Regions from separate parts of the Agrobacterium sp. 22-209-1 genome, predicted to be linked through region 1. Evidence: riboswitches for the same ligand, from Rfam matches in the RefSeq annotation. Region 1 holds a riboswitch; each other region holds the start of a gene.
What was found. Region 1 has a riboswitch for cobalamin ahead of nrdH (glutaredoxin-like protein NrdH). Riboswitches for the same ligand answer to the same signal wherever they lie in the genome.
Positions count from the first base shown of each region.

Region 2: it holds a riboswitch for cobalamin, as region 1 does, so the genes downstream of both, ACQZ48_RS01805 (ABC transporter substrate-binding protein) here and nrdH (glutaredoxin-like protein NrdH) in region 1, are expected to answer to the same signal.
Region 3: it holds a riboswitch for cobalamin, as region 1 does, so the genes downstream of both, ACQZ48_RS06145 (CbtB domain-containing protein) here and nrdH (glutaredoxin-like protein NrdH) in region 1, are expected to answer to the same signal.

Region 1 covers NZ_JBNWCH010000007.1:233,534-237,884, reverse strand. Annotated here, with positions in the region: gene ACQZ48_RS17230 (ATP-binding cassette domain-containing protein) at 1-759, shown strand, start outside; gene ACQZ48_RS17225 (nucleoside triphosphate hydrolase) at 756-1,385, shown strand; cobalamin riboswitch at 1,519-1,742, shown strand; gene nrdH (glutaredoxin-like protein NrdH) at 1,999-2,220, shown strand; gene nrdI (class Ib ribonucleoside-diphosphate reductase assembly flavoprotein NrdI) at 2,233-2,631, shown strand; gene nrdE (class 1b ribonucleoside-diphosphate reductase subunit alpha) at 2,619-4,351, shown strand, end outside.
Region 2 covers NZ_JBNWCH010000001.1:404,284-408,634, reverse strand. Annotated here, with positions in the region: gene argE (acetylornithine deacetylase) at 1-28, opposite strand, end outside; gene ACQZ48_RS01810 (GNAT family N-acetyltransferase) at 232-1,110, shown strand; cobalamin riboswitch at 1,150-1,384, shown strand; gene ACQZ48_RS01805 (ABC transporter substrate-binding protein) at 1,543-2,574, shown strand; gene ACQZ48_RS01800 (FecCD family ABC transporter permease) at 2,646-3,599, shown strand; gene ACQZ48_RS01795 (ABC transporter ATP-binding protein) at 3,596-4,351, shown strand, end outside.
Region 3 covers NZ_JBNWCH010000002.1:381,347-385,697, forward strand. Annotated here, with positions in the region: gene ACQZ48_RS06130 (metallophosphoesterase) at 1-9, shown strand, start outside; gene ACQZ48_RS06135 (c-type cytochrome) at 270-704, shown strand; gene ACQZ48_RS06140 (c-type cytochrome) at 796-1,716, shown strand; cobalamin riboswitch at 1,855-2,082, shown strand; gene ACQZ48_RS06145 (CbtB domain-containing protein) at 2,244-2,426, shown strand; gene ACQZ48_RS06150 (CbtA family protein) at 2,438-3,148, shown strand; gene ACQZ48_RS06155 (hypothetical protein) at 3,153-3,467, shown strand; gene ACQZ48_RS06160 (type 1 glutamine amidotransferase family protein) at 3,642-4,208, opposite strand; gene ACQZ48_RS06165 (GNAT family N-acetyltransferase) at 4,230-4,351, opposite strand, start outside.

The DNA.
Region 1 (4,351 bases):
GCACGCAGTCTCGTCAAGCGCTATGGTCGTGTGACCGCCCTCGACCATGCCGATTTCGATCTCTATCCCGGAGAAATCCTGGCCGTGATCGGCGACAACGGCGCCGGCAAATCCTCTCTCATCAAGGCGATTTCCGGTGCCGTGACACCCGATGAAGGGGAGATCAGACTGGAAGGCCAGCCCGTCCAGTTCCGCTCGCCAATCGAGGCGCGAAAGGCCGGCATCGAGACGGTCTATCAGAACCTCGCGCTTTCGCCGGCGCTTTCCATAGCCGACAATATGTTTCTCGGGCGGGAAATCCGTAAATCCGGCATTCAGGGCAGTTTGTTCCGGGCGCTGGACCGCCCGGCCATGGAAAAATTCGCCCGCGAGAAACTGTCGGAACTCGGCCTGATGACGATCCAGAACATCAATCAGGCGGTGGAAACCCTTTCCGGCGGTCAGCGTCAGGGTGTGGCGGTGGCGCGTGCGGCAGCCTTTGGCTCCAAGGTCGTCATCCTCGACGAACCGACGGCGGCACTTGGTGTCAAGGAAAGCCGACGTGTTCTGGAGCTTATCCTCGACGTGCGCTCCCGCGGCCTGCCGATCGTCCTGATCTCGCATAACATGCCGCATGTCTTCGAGGTCGCGGATCGCATCCATATCCACCGGCTAGGCAAGCGCCTGTGCGTCATCAATCCGAAGGACTATTCGATGTCGGATGCCGTCGCCTTCATGACCGGTGCCAAGGAAGCGCCGAAGGAAACGCTTGCCGCATGACGCTGAAGCTTGAAACGATCGCCGAGGATGTTCTTCGGCGGGCAGAAGGTAAATCCCGTTTTATCGTCGCCATTGCCGGTCCCCCTGGGGCCGGCAAATCCACGCTGGCAGATGCGCTTTGTGATGCTTTGCTCGCACGAGGCGAAACGGCCGCCGTCCTGCCCATGGACGGCTTCCATATGGACAATGGCATTCTTGAAGAACGGGGGCTGCTGCCGCGAAAGGGCGCGCCCGAAACATTCGACGTGCGCGGTTTCCTTGATATCGTCTCCGCCGTTCGTAAGGGGGGCCAGGAAGTTCTTGTCCCGGTTTTCGACCGCTCCCGCGAAATCGCCATTGCCTCTGCCCGAGCGATTGCGCCGGACACGCGCCTGATCCTTGCCGAAGGCAATTATCTGCTGCTCAACGAGGCGCCCTGGACGACACTGGCCGGCAGCTTCGATCTCACTATTTTTGTGGGTCCATCCGTCGCGGTGCTTGAAGAGAGACTGCGCAACAGATGGCAGGGTTATGGCCTCGATGCCACTCAAATCCACGCCAAACTGTTCGAAAACGATCTTCCCAACGGAAAAAGGGTGATCGAAAACGCCCGTCCCGCCGATATTCGCATCGATATCTGGGAATAGATTAACGCTTTTCTCTCTTTGAGCGGCGGCACGCATGTGCTGTTAAGCCGTTGTTAACCACGTGTTGAATCTTTTTGATCCACAGGGTAGGGCTTTCCTGTGTCTATTCATTGACGCAAAAAATTCCTCATATACTATATGTGGTGTTCGAGGTTCTTCCGATTCGCAAGGATTGGGAGCTAAGACGGGAATTCGGTGCGTGACGCCATCAGGGCGAAGCAAGGCCGAAACTGCCCCCGCAACTGTAAGCGGCGAGCATCGTTCCGATTTGGGTCACTGGAGCTTAGCGCACCGGGAAGGCTGGAATAGATGTTGTGACCCGCAAGTCAGGAGACCTGCCTTGAGCGCAAACGTCCACGGGCGGGGTGTCCGGAGGAAGGTGTCTGACGCAAATGATTTGCGTGCGCCCTTTTCTGCCCCCTCCAGAACAAGCTTCGGGGTGAAGTCATGCCAGTGCATTTGTTTGAGTTGCTGCGCTCGTCGGCGTAGACAGTGATTTTACGCGGCTAAAAGCTGCGCATGCCCACCCTAATGAAAGATCCATCGCCGCCCGATTGTGATTGCAATCGGCAATGTTGAGCCGTGTCCGAAACCGGCTTCGAGAGAGGAAATTATGACCGTCACCGTTTACAGCAAGCCGGCCTGCGTCCAATGCACTGCCACTTACCGCGCCCTCGACCGCATCGGCGTTCCCTATGAGATCATCGATATTTCCGAAGATGCTGACGCGCTCGATCATGTTCGTGGCCTCGGTTACATGCAGGTTCCGGTGGTCGTTGCCGGCGAACGCCATTGGGCGGGTTTCCGGCCGGATATGATCGGCGCGATCAGCTGAGGCGGCAGGGCGATGGGCCTGATCGTCTATTATTCCAGCCGTTCTGAAAACACCCATCGTTTCCTTCTGAAACTGGGACGGCGATTGTTTCGCCTGCCGCTTGGCGTTGAGGAAGATGTTCCCCACGTGTCCGAGCCCTATGTGCTCGTCACCCCCACCTATGGGGGTGGGGGTACAAAAGGGGCCGTGCCGAAACCGGTCATCCGGTTTTTGAACGAGCCCTCCAACCGAAATCTCATTCGCGGCGTCATAGCGGCGGGCAACACGAATTTTGGCGCAGCTTTCGCATCCGCCGGAGATATCGTCTCGCGTAAATGCGCTGTGCCGTTTCTCTATCGTTTCGAGCTTCTCGGCACGGAAGAAGATGTCGCCAACGTCAAACATGGATTGGAACGATTTTGGACACGCTGACCTCAAGCGCGCTGCGCAAGGATGCCAAACAGCCCGTAGCCGCAAGCCAGAAACCGGTTGATGCGGCTCTGGACTACCACGCGCTGAACGCGATGTTGAACCTTTATGACGAGAACGGGAAAATCCAGCTCGACAAGGATCGCCTGGCTGCCCGGCAATATTTTCTCCAGCACGTCAACCAGAACACTGTGTTTTTCCATAATCTCAGGGAAAAGCTCGATTATCTGGTGGCGGAAGGATATTACGAGCAGGAGGTACTGGACCAGTACTCCTTCAATTTCGTTCGCGACCTCTATGACGAAGCCTATGCCCGGAAATTCCGCTTTCCGACATTTCTTGGGGCGTTCAAATATTATACCTCCTACACGCTGAAGACTTTCGACGGAAAACGTTACCTCGAGCGTTACGAGGATCGCGTCTGCATGGTGGCGCTGGCCCTTGCGCGCGGTGATGAGCAGCTTGCCCGCAATCTGGTCGATGAGATCATTTCCGGCCGCTTCCAGCCGGCAACCCCAACATTCCTCAACGCCGGCAAGAAGAGCCGCGGCGAGCTGGTCTCGTGTTTTCTGCTGCGTGTGGAAGACAATATGGAAAGCATCGGCCGCTCCATCAATTCGGCGTTGCAGCTTTCCAAGCGCGGCGGCGGCGTGGCCCTGTCCTTGACCAATATTCGCGAGGCCGGCGCGCCGATCAAGCAGATCGAAAACCAGTCATCCGGCGTCATTCCCGTGATGAAGCTGCTGGAAGACAGCTTTTCCTATGCCAACCAGCTTGGCGCGCGCCAGGGTGCCGGCGCGGTCTATCTGCACGCCCACCACCCGGATATCATGCGCTTCCTCGATACCAAGCGTGAAAATGCCGACGAGAAAATCCGCATCAAGACGCTGTCGCTCGGCGTGGTGATCCCCGATATCACCTTCGAACTCGCCCGCAATAATGAGGATATGTATCTGTTTTCGCCCTATGATGTGGAGCGGATCTATGGCGTGCCTTTCACCGAAATCTCGGTCACCGAAAAATACCATGAAATGGTAGCCGACAGCCGCATCCGTAAGAGGAAGATCAAGGCGCGCGAATTCTTCCAGGTGATCGCCGAAATCCAGTTCGAGAGCGGTTACCCCTACATCATGTTCGAAGATACGGTGAACCGCGCCAATCCGATTGCCGGCCGTATCAGCATGAGCAATCTCTGCTCGGAAATCCTGCAGGTCAGCGAAGCGAGCGAGTTCAACGCCGATCTCTCCTATAGCCAAATGGGCAAGGATATTTCCTGCAATCTCGGCTCGCTCAACATTGCTGCGGCAATGGATTCGGCCGATTTCGGCAAGACCATCGAGACCTCCATCCGGGCGCTGACGGCGGTATCGGATATGAGCCACATTTCCTCCGTTCCCTCGGTGGAAAAGGGCAATGATGCGAGCCACGCTATCGGCCTCGGCCAGATGAACCTGCACGGTTATCTGGCGCGCGAGCGCATTTTCTATGGTTCCGAAGAAGGCGTCGATTTCACCAATATCTATTTTTACACCGTGACCTATCACGCCATCCGCGCCAGTAACCGCCTTGCCGTGGAAAGGGGCCAGAGCTTCAAGGGCTTTGAGAACTCCAAATATGCCTCGGGCGACTATTTCGACAAATATACCGACAGGGAATGGCTGCCCGCGACGGAAAAGGTCCGTGAGCTCTTCGAAAAGGCCGGCATTGCCATTCCGACACAGGA
Region 2 (4,351 bases), on a different contig from region 1:
GACGCTCCAGAATGTCGATTGCGTTCATGGCTGTCTCCGTCGCTTCAACGTTGAAAAGCTTAGAGCGGCCTGCGGCGTTTATCTGCTGAAATAGGGGTGATTTCAGTAGATTGTTGTGTCCTTCCAGCGCTTTCGGAAAATTCCTGCCGGCAAGGCTGGCTATCTTCGGATGTCGTGGGCTGGGTTGCCGGGATCAAGGTTCCGCGCCGGAGGAAATGAGAGCCGTTTGTCATGGAGCTGCTCAAGGTCGATAGTTTCGAGTTGCGAACCGTGGATATCGCCGATGTGGAGGCCGATCATCTGCACGCCCTCTCCATGGCTGTCGGGTGGCGATATCACGCGAATGAATGGTGTTTCCTGCGTCAATGTGGCGTCGGTCTTGCCGCGCTTGACGAAATCGACCGCGCTGTCGCAACTGCGATGCTGTTTCGCTATGATGAGGGTTTTGCGACGCTCGGCATGGTCATCGTTTCGCCGCGCCTTCAGGGGCAGGGCGTGGCACCATGGCTGGTGCGGCGGCTTCTGGCGAAATTCCCTGCCATATCCCTGAGGCTCAACGCCACGGACGAGTCGAGGCGGTTGTTTGCCGGGCTGGGTTTTGCCGGAGAGACGGAAAAAGTACATCTCCTTCGGGGCAAGGCGCGTTGCCTTCCCGAGATGCCGGCGCTCGGAAGAAAACAGAGGATCAAGCCACTTTCGGAGGACCATTTGTCCGCTGTTGCGGATCTGGATGAGACGGCTTTCGGTGTCTCGCGCCGGCGCGTCCTGCAGCGTCTCCTGCGGGAAGACGAAGGTTATGGCCTGTTTGAGGCGGATCGTCTTGAGGCATTTGCATTGCGACGCGCAGCGGGGCGGGGCCATATTGTCGGCCCGGTCGTTGCGGGCGACGAGACGGCGGCCATCGCGCTGGTCAGGCGGCATTTTTCCGATTTGGACGGTCAGCTTGTCCGTCTTGATGCCGTTCGTGACAGCGGTCTTCTGACCGACTTCCTGGCGCAATCCGGGCTGGTGGTGATCGAAACGCTCACCACCATGTCGAAAGGCGCGCCGCAACCGGCAGGCTGCGGTTCCGCAATGATTTTCGCCCTGGCAGGCCCGTCTTTGTGCTGAGGTGCGGCACTATCGCAATTGACGCCCCGCTTCTTGCCCCTTATGTGAGAAAGCGACGGTTCCTGCAGCCGAAAGGCGAAGGGATTAATAGGGAACATGGTGCGGGCGATCTTTTTCGCCCAATGCCGTGGCTGCCCCCGCAACTGTAAGCGGATTGTCGTTCATCCCCGTGACGCTTCAAGGCGTCATGCCACTGTATTTTTCGGAATACGGGAAGGCAGATGAGAGACGCAAATCCGTGAGCCAGGAGACCTGCCGTCAAAATATGAACCATCGTTACGGGCGGGGAAGCCCGGAGGAGGATTTTGTAATGTTATTTCATAACATTTCGTTTGCGTCCTATTACCGTTCTCCGTACAAGACGTCCCGCTGTTGCTGCGCGTTCTGACGCCTGCTGCTCTGGAATAAGTTTTACTTTCGACTGGAGAACACATGTTTCATTCTAGACGCCTGCCGGTTCACGCCGGCTTTCTGGCAACCGTGCTTTCGGTTTTGCCTGTGGTCGGCGCCAATGCCGCCGAAACCACCTATCCCCTGACAATCAACAGCTGCGGTCAGGAGATCACCTTCAAGCAGGCGCCCACCCGCACCGTTTCCGTTGGCCAGAGCACGACAGAGGTTCTTTACCTGCTTGGCGTTGCGGACAAGGTCGTCGGCACGGCGCTGTGGATCGGTCCGGTTCTGAAGGGCTACGAGGAGGCCAATGCCAAGGTCGAGCGACTGGCCGATAATGATCCGAGCTTCGAGGCGGTCGTCGGCAAGAAGCCGGACCTTGTCACGACGCAGTTCCAGTGGCAGATCGGTCCCGAGGGTGTTGTCGGAACGCCGGCGCAATTCGCCGAACTCGGTATTCCCGTCTATACCTCGCCTGCCGATTGCGTCGGCAAGGACAATTCCGGCGGTGGTGATGGTGTACGCAACACCGGCTTCACCATGGAGTTGATCTATCAGGAAGTCCGCGACCTCGCCAAAATCTTCGACGTGCAGGACCGCGGTGAAGAGGTCGTTGCCGACCTGAAGAAGCGTGAAGAAGCCGCCCGTGCCAAGATCGCCTCAGCCAATGGCAAGCTTTCCGCCGTCTTCTGGTTCTCGAGCGCCGAGCTGGATATCGATCCCTATGTCGCAGGTCGCAATGGTGCTCCCGGCTACATCATGTCCGCGCTGGGGTTAAAGAACGTCATCGAAAGCGATGAAGAATGGCCGACCGTCGGCTGGGAAACCATCGCCAAGGCCAATCCGTCCATCATCGTCGCCGGCAAGATGGACCGCCGCCGTTTCCCCGCCGATGATATTGCCGTCAAGCTGAAGTTCCTCGCCACCGATCCCGTGGCCAGCATCATGCCCGCCGTCAAGGAAGGTCATGTGTTCGAGATGGATGCGCAGGCGATGAACCCGACCATTCGAACCATCGAAGGTATTGAAACGCTGGCCGAGGCGATTTCGGCCGCTGGCCTCGCCAAGTGAACCGTCTCACCACCCATCTTGGTAGGGCGGGGCTGGCATTTGCCGCGCTCGCCCTGCTGCTCGTCGCGCTGATGGCCGGGGCGGCCATCGGCGAGACTGCCATCCCTTTGGATGTTGTAGCAAAGACGATTGCCAACCGCGTTTTCCACGCGGGTTATCCGCTTGAACCGCTGGATGAAGGCATCGTCTGGAGTTACCGCCTCAGCCGCGCCGTTGTTGCCGCCTGCTGCGGGGCGTCGCTGGCGCTCGCCGGAGCAGTGCTGCAATCTCTTTTACGCAATCCGCTTGCCGATCCCTACATTCTCGGAATTTCTGCCGGTGCCTCCACCGGTGCCGTCGCCGTGGCACTTCTGGGCTTCGGCGCGGGCTTTCTGACGATGCCGGCGGGCGCGCTCATCGGCGCTTTTGTCGCTTTTTCGCTGGTCAGCCTTCTGGCCGTGCAGGCGGGGCATGGCAACAGCGCCATCATTCTGGCGGGCGTTGCCGGTTCGCAACTGTTCAACGCCATGACCTCCTTCATCGTCACCAAATCCGCCAATGCTGAACAGGCGCGCGGTATCATGTTCTGGCTGCTCGGCAATCTTTCCGGCGTGCGCTGGCCGGATGTCTGGCTGGCGCTACCGGTCAGCCTTGCGGGCCTTATCGTTTGTCTCTGGTACGCGCGGGCGCTCGATGCCTTCGCATTCGGCGGTCAGGCCGCAGCCTCGCTCGGTATTCCGGTGCGCTGGGTCTATACCGTGCTGATCTCGGTTTCGGCGATCATGACGGCTGCGATGGTGTCGCTGGTCGGCTCCATCGGCTTCGTGGGCCTCGTCATTCCGCATGCTGCGCGCATCTTCGTCGGCGTTCGCCATGGTATCTTGCTGCCGGTGACGGCGCTGACCGGCGCGGTTTTCATGATCGTCGCGGATATTCTCTCTCGCATCGTCATTCCGGGCCAGGTGCTGCCCATCGGCGTCATCACCGCGCTCGTCGGCGCGCCCGCCTTTGCCTTCATCCTCGGGCAGAAGAGGGGGCGTTCATGAAACTGTCCGCCCACGACCTGCATTTCCACGCCGGCAATATAGACATCTTGCGCGGCGTTTCACTCGATGTCGGTTCCGGTGAGTTTCTCGGTGTCATCGGACCGAACGGTTCCGGCAAAAGCACGCTGCTCTCCATGCTGGCAGGCATTCGCAAGCCGCGCCGGGGTCACGTTACGCTCGGAGATGAACCGCTTGCCTCGCTGGGACGGCGAGACCTTGCCCGCCGGCTCGCCTTCGTTGAGCAGCAGGCTGAAACCACCGAACGCATCACCGCACGACAGGCCGTGGAGCTTGGACGCACGCCCTACCTCGGGCCGCTTTCCGCCTGGTCGCAGCAGGATGACGCCATCGTTGACGCAGCACTCGCCAATGTGGATATGGCTGATAAGGCGGAGCGCAGCTGGCACCATCTTTCCGGCGGCGAACGGCAGCGCCTGCATATCGCCCGCGCGTTGACGCAGGAGCCGCATGTCCTGCTTCTGGACGAGCCGACCAACCATCTCGACATAGGTCACCAGATCGGCCTGCTCGATCTGGTGCGCCGACAAGGCCTGACCGTTGTAGCGGCGCTGCACGACCTCAATCACGCCGCCATGTTCTGTGACCGCGTCGCCATCATGCACCGGGGCGAGATGATCGCGGTCGGTCCGCCGCGCGAGGTGCTGACACCGGCGACAATAGCCGCCGTCTTCGGGGTGGAGTGCGTGGTCACCACGGATGAGGGGGGCTTTTCCCATATTCGTTTTTTGCCG
Region 3 (4,351 bases), on a different contig from region 1:
GCCCTCTAAGCCGGGCCTTGGCTTCTCCAAACGGCAACTGCGTGGGGGAATACGCCGCGCCGCTTGCTTTCAGCCAATTATTCTCATTCAGCCTGCCGTCATAGTGAGGCCCTAGAGCCGGGGGGTGACCTGCATTGTCACCTCGTCTTAGGCTTCTGTTTTCGCGATGGAATTCACCGCAATGTGACTTTTTTTCGCCATGCGGAAAGGGCATCCTCGCCCGGTTCGATAAAGCGCCGGTGTCCATGCCGGAATCAAGGAGAGTGTGCATGAAACTGAAAACCATCACGGCGGCCATGCTGTTCGGCTGTCTTTGCGCCGGAGCTGTTTATGCTGCCGGCGAAGTCGAAAAACGCGAAGGCATGATGAAGCAGATCGGCGGCTCCATGGGTGCGCTCGCCGCCATCTCCAAGGGCGAAAAGCCCTTTGACGCTGCCGCCGTCAAGGCTGCCGTGACGACCATCAGCACCAATGCCAAGGCTTTCCCCGACCAGTTCCCCGTCGGCTCAGAGACCGGTAGTGCGGCTGCTCCCGCCATCTGGGAAAACTTCGACGACTTCAAGGCCAAGGCAGCGAAGCTCGGAACGGATGCCGACGCGGTTCTCGCCAATCTCCCCACCGATCAGGCCGGCGTCGCCACCGCCATGAAGACGCTCGGCGCCGATTGCGGCACCTGCCACCAGACTTATCGTCTGAAGAAGTAGTCGCAGCACTTTGAAAACGCCGCTTCCCGGCGGCGTTTTCTCAAGGCACGAAAGACATCTGACCGGATCAGGTGACAATGGGGAGAGGGGCATGTCCTCCATCTGGACGAAACTCGTCGGCGGGGCCGTCGTCGCGGCCATTGCGGGCTACGGCATTTTCGCCTGGGTTACCGCGCCGCAGCGGCAGGCGCCGAGCCATTGGGTGAGCCTGGGCGAACCGGATCTGGCCAATGGCGAAACGCTGTTCTGGGCGGGCGGCTGCGCAAGCTGTCATGCGGCACCCGACGCGAAGGGCGAGGCGCTGTTGACGCTTTCGGGCGGGCAGGCGCTGAAAAGCCCCTTCGGCACCTTCCATGTCCCCAATATTTCCTCCGATCCACAGCATGGCATCGGCGGCTGGACGCTGGCGGAATTCGGCGATGCGATGACGCGCGGGGTGGGCAGGAACGGCGAACATCTCTATCCGTCCTTTCCCTACGCCTCCTATGCCCGCATGACGCAGAAGGACGTCAACGATCTCTTCGGTTATCTGAAGGTCCTGCCGGCCAGCCAGAACGATGCGCCGGATCACGAGTTGCCGTTCCCCTTCAATCTGCGCATGGTGCTGGGCGGCTGGAAATTCCTTTATTTCGACCCCTCGGCGCGGCCCCGCGTCGAGCTTGCCGATGCCAATGCCGAATTGCTGCGCGGCCAGTATCTGGTGGAGGGGCCGGGCCACTGCGGCGAATGCCACACGCCGCGCAACGCGCTTGGCGGTTTCCTGAAAGACAAGTGGCTGGCCGGCGGCCCCAATCCGGAAGGCGAGGGCCGCATTCCCGACATTACCCCCGGCTCGCAAAGCATCGGCAGCTGGGCCAAAGCGGATATAGCCAGCTATCTGGAAACCGGCTTCACCCCGGAATTCGACAGCGTCGGCGGCTCGATGGTCAAGGTGCAGCAGAATATGGCGCATCTGACGGCCGAAGACCGCGATGCGATTTCCGCCTATCTGAAAGCCATACCGGCGCGGTAGGGCCTGATACCTCTCCTCCGTCATCCTCGGGCTTGACCCGAGGATCCACCACCACGCCAGCCCATGGATCCTCGGGTCAAGCCCGAGGATGACGAACGAGAGGTGGGTAAGCGCCATTGACTCCCGGCCCCGCCCATCCGATAACATGTCCGTGATGGTTCCTTCCGGGCGTTCCGGAAGGTGAAAAGGGAACACGATAGGGAGAAATCCTCATTCGTGGCTGCCCCCGCAACTGTGAGCGGAGAGCCTGAAACGAAATGCCACTGGCAAGCCATCTCGCCTCCATCAAGGGCGAAGGCGATGCCGGGAAGGTGTTTCAGGTTTTGACCCGTAAGCCAGGAGACCTGCCATCGCGGAAATATCCATGCCGGCGGGGTGTCCGGAAGAGCGGAATTTCAGGGTGGTGGCATCAATGCCTCCCTGTATCAGTCTCGTATCCCCGTGGTGAAGTATATCGCATGCGGTCCTGCGGCTTTGCCGTTCGGCCGCATCTAAAGGCGCGGGGTCGCGCCGGGAGAGGGGTCACCATGTCCACCAACCTGAATACGGCCAATTCAGCCGTTTCCGTAAAAACAACCAGCGTCGCGCAGTCGCTGACAGCGATCGTGCTTGGCCTGTTCGTCGTCGGTTTTGTCGGCTTTTCCCACGTGGAAGCCGTTCACAATGCCGCGCATGACACGCGTCATGCCAATGCCTTCCCCTGCCATTGAGGGGAAACGGCATGTCATTTTTTCGCAATATCGTCTTCACCGCCATTCTCGTCGGTATCCTTGGCGGCTTCGCGGTCTCCGCCATGCAGGCTTTTGGCACCACGCCGCTCATCCTTCAGGCGGAAACCTATGAGAGCGCCGGCGAAGCGCCCCATAGCCATAATGCACCGGGGCCCGGCGCTGCGGTTCCCGCTCATGAACATAATGACGAGGCCTGGGCTCCGGCCGATGGTTTCGAGCGCACCGCCTATACCGTCGCCGCCAATGTGCTGACCGCCATCGGTTACGCGCTGGTGCTGACCGGCCTCATGTCGTTGCGCGGCACCAATACCGGCTGGCGTGAGGGGCTTTTGTGGGGCGTTGCCGGTTTTGCGGCCGTCATGCTCGCCCCGATGATCGGCCTGCCGCCGGAACTGCCGGGAAGCCCGGCCGCCGCACTTGAGGCGCGCCAGATCTGGTGGCTCGCGACCGTTGCCGCAACCGCGGGCGGCATTGCGTTGATCGCCTTCCGCCGCGAACCATGGGCGGTTCTGCTGGCGATGGTGCTGATCGTCGCGCCGCATGTGGTGGGCGCCCCCCTGCCGCCGGAAGGCGAACATGCGCTGGCGCCACTGCCGCTGGAACGTCAGTTCATCGTTGCCGCCACCGTCACCAGCTTCGTCTTCTGGGCACTTCTCGGCACGTTGAGTGCGTTTTTCCTGAAGCGCTTCCAAGAGGCTTGAAACCATGCAGGACGCAGCGGAATGGAGTGAGGAGCTCGATGCGCTGCGTTTTGCCGTTCCCGGCCACGGCGCTTTCTGCGCCGTGCATCGCCTTGCTTTCAAGGCGCTCCTCGGGGCAACCCCGGGGCGCGAGGCGGCTCTCTCCTGCTTTCATGAACACCAGGCTGCTTTTATCGCTGCTGCGCTCAGTAAGATAAAACGCTCGAATTTGCCCGCAGGTCGCAGCCTGCATCTGAACAGCCGCGATATTCGCCGTGCGATTGCAGGTGAGGGCGATGCTTCAGCGGCGCGGGTGTGCCGGGTGCTTGATCGATATTGACTTGCTCCATATTCCCACCTCCGTCATCCCGGCCTTGAGCCGGGTTCCCGTCGACGCGCGTCTGCGAGGCGGGAAGAGTCTTTTTCAGCCCAGAGACTTAGGCTGGCTGGATTCCGGCTAAAGGCTGGAATGACGGGGAAGTGGAGGGCTGTAAAGCATTGAGGCGGATGCGCCTCACCGATGCTCTGCCGCAAAAACCTGAAGTTCCGCCTCGGCTTCCGGACCAAAGAGGCCGAGGTGTTTCAGGATTTCCACGGCGAAACTGACCGGCGCGCTGCCGGGTGCCGTGACGATGCCACCATCGCTGACCGCTTTTGGCTGATCGCGATAATGCGCCTCACCGCGATAGGCCGGATAGGCCTTGTGGGATGCCAGCGAATTGCCGGTATGGCTGACGTCGTTCAGAACGCCCGTGCCGCCGAGCGCGCTTGCCGCCGCGCAGATGCCGGCCACCAGCCGATCCCTGTCGCGAAACCGGTGCACCAGCCCGCCAAGATCGACAGCCGTTCTCTTTTCCCAGCTGAGACCGCCGGGAATGACGAGCGCATCGATGTCAACGGGATCGAGCGCGTCATAGGATGTGTCCGGCGTCACCTTCAGCCCGCCCATCGAGGTCACGGGCCTGCCATCAGGCGTGGCGTGCACGATCTCGACACCGAGATAGCTGCGCGCTGCCGCCGTAAGCAGCGCCGGCTCCCAGTCGGCAAAATCCTGCGCGAGCGCAATGGCGATCCGTGTCATGGCTGTCTCCGTGGGCTTTAATCAGGCGATGGACTGCATGTAGCGCATGCCGGTGACCGGCCGCGGCGCGAAATCCATGTTTTCGTAGAAACGATGCGCCGCCACATTGCCGGTCGTGGCGCTGACGGAAAGATAGTCGCAGC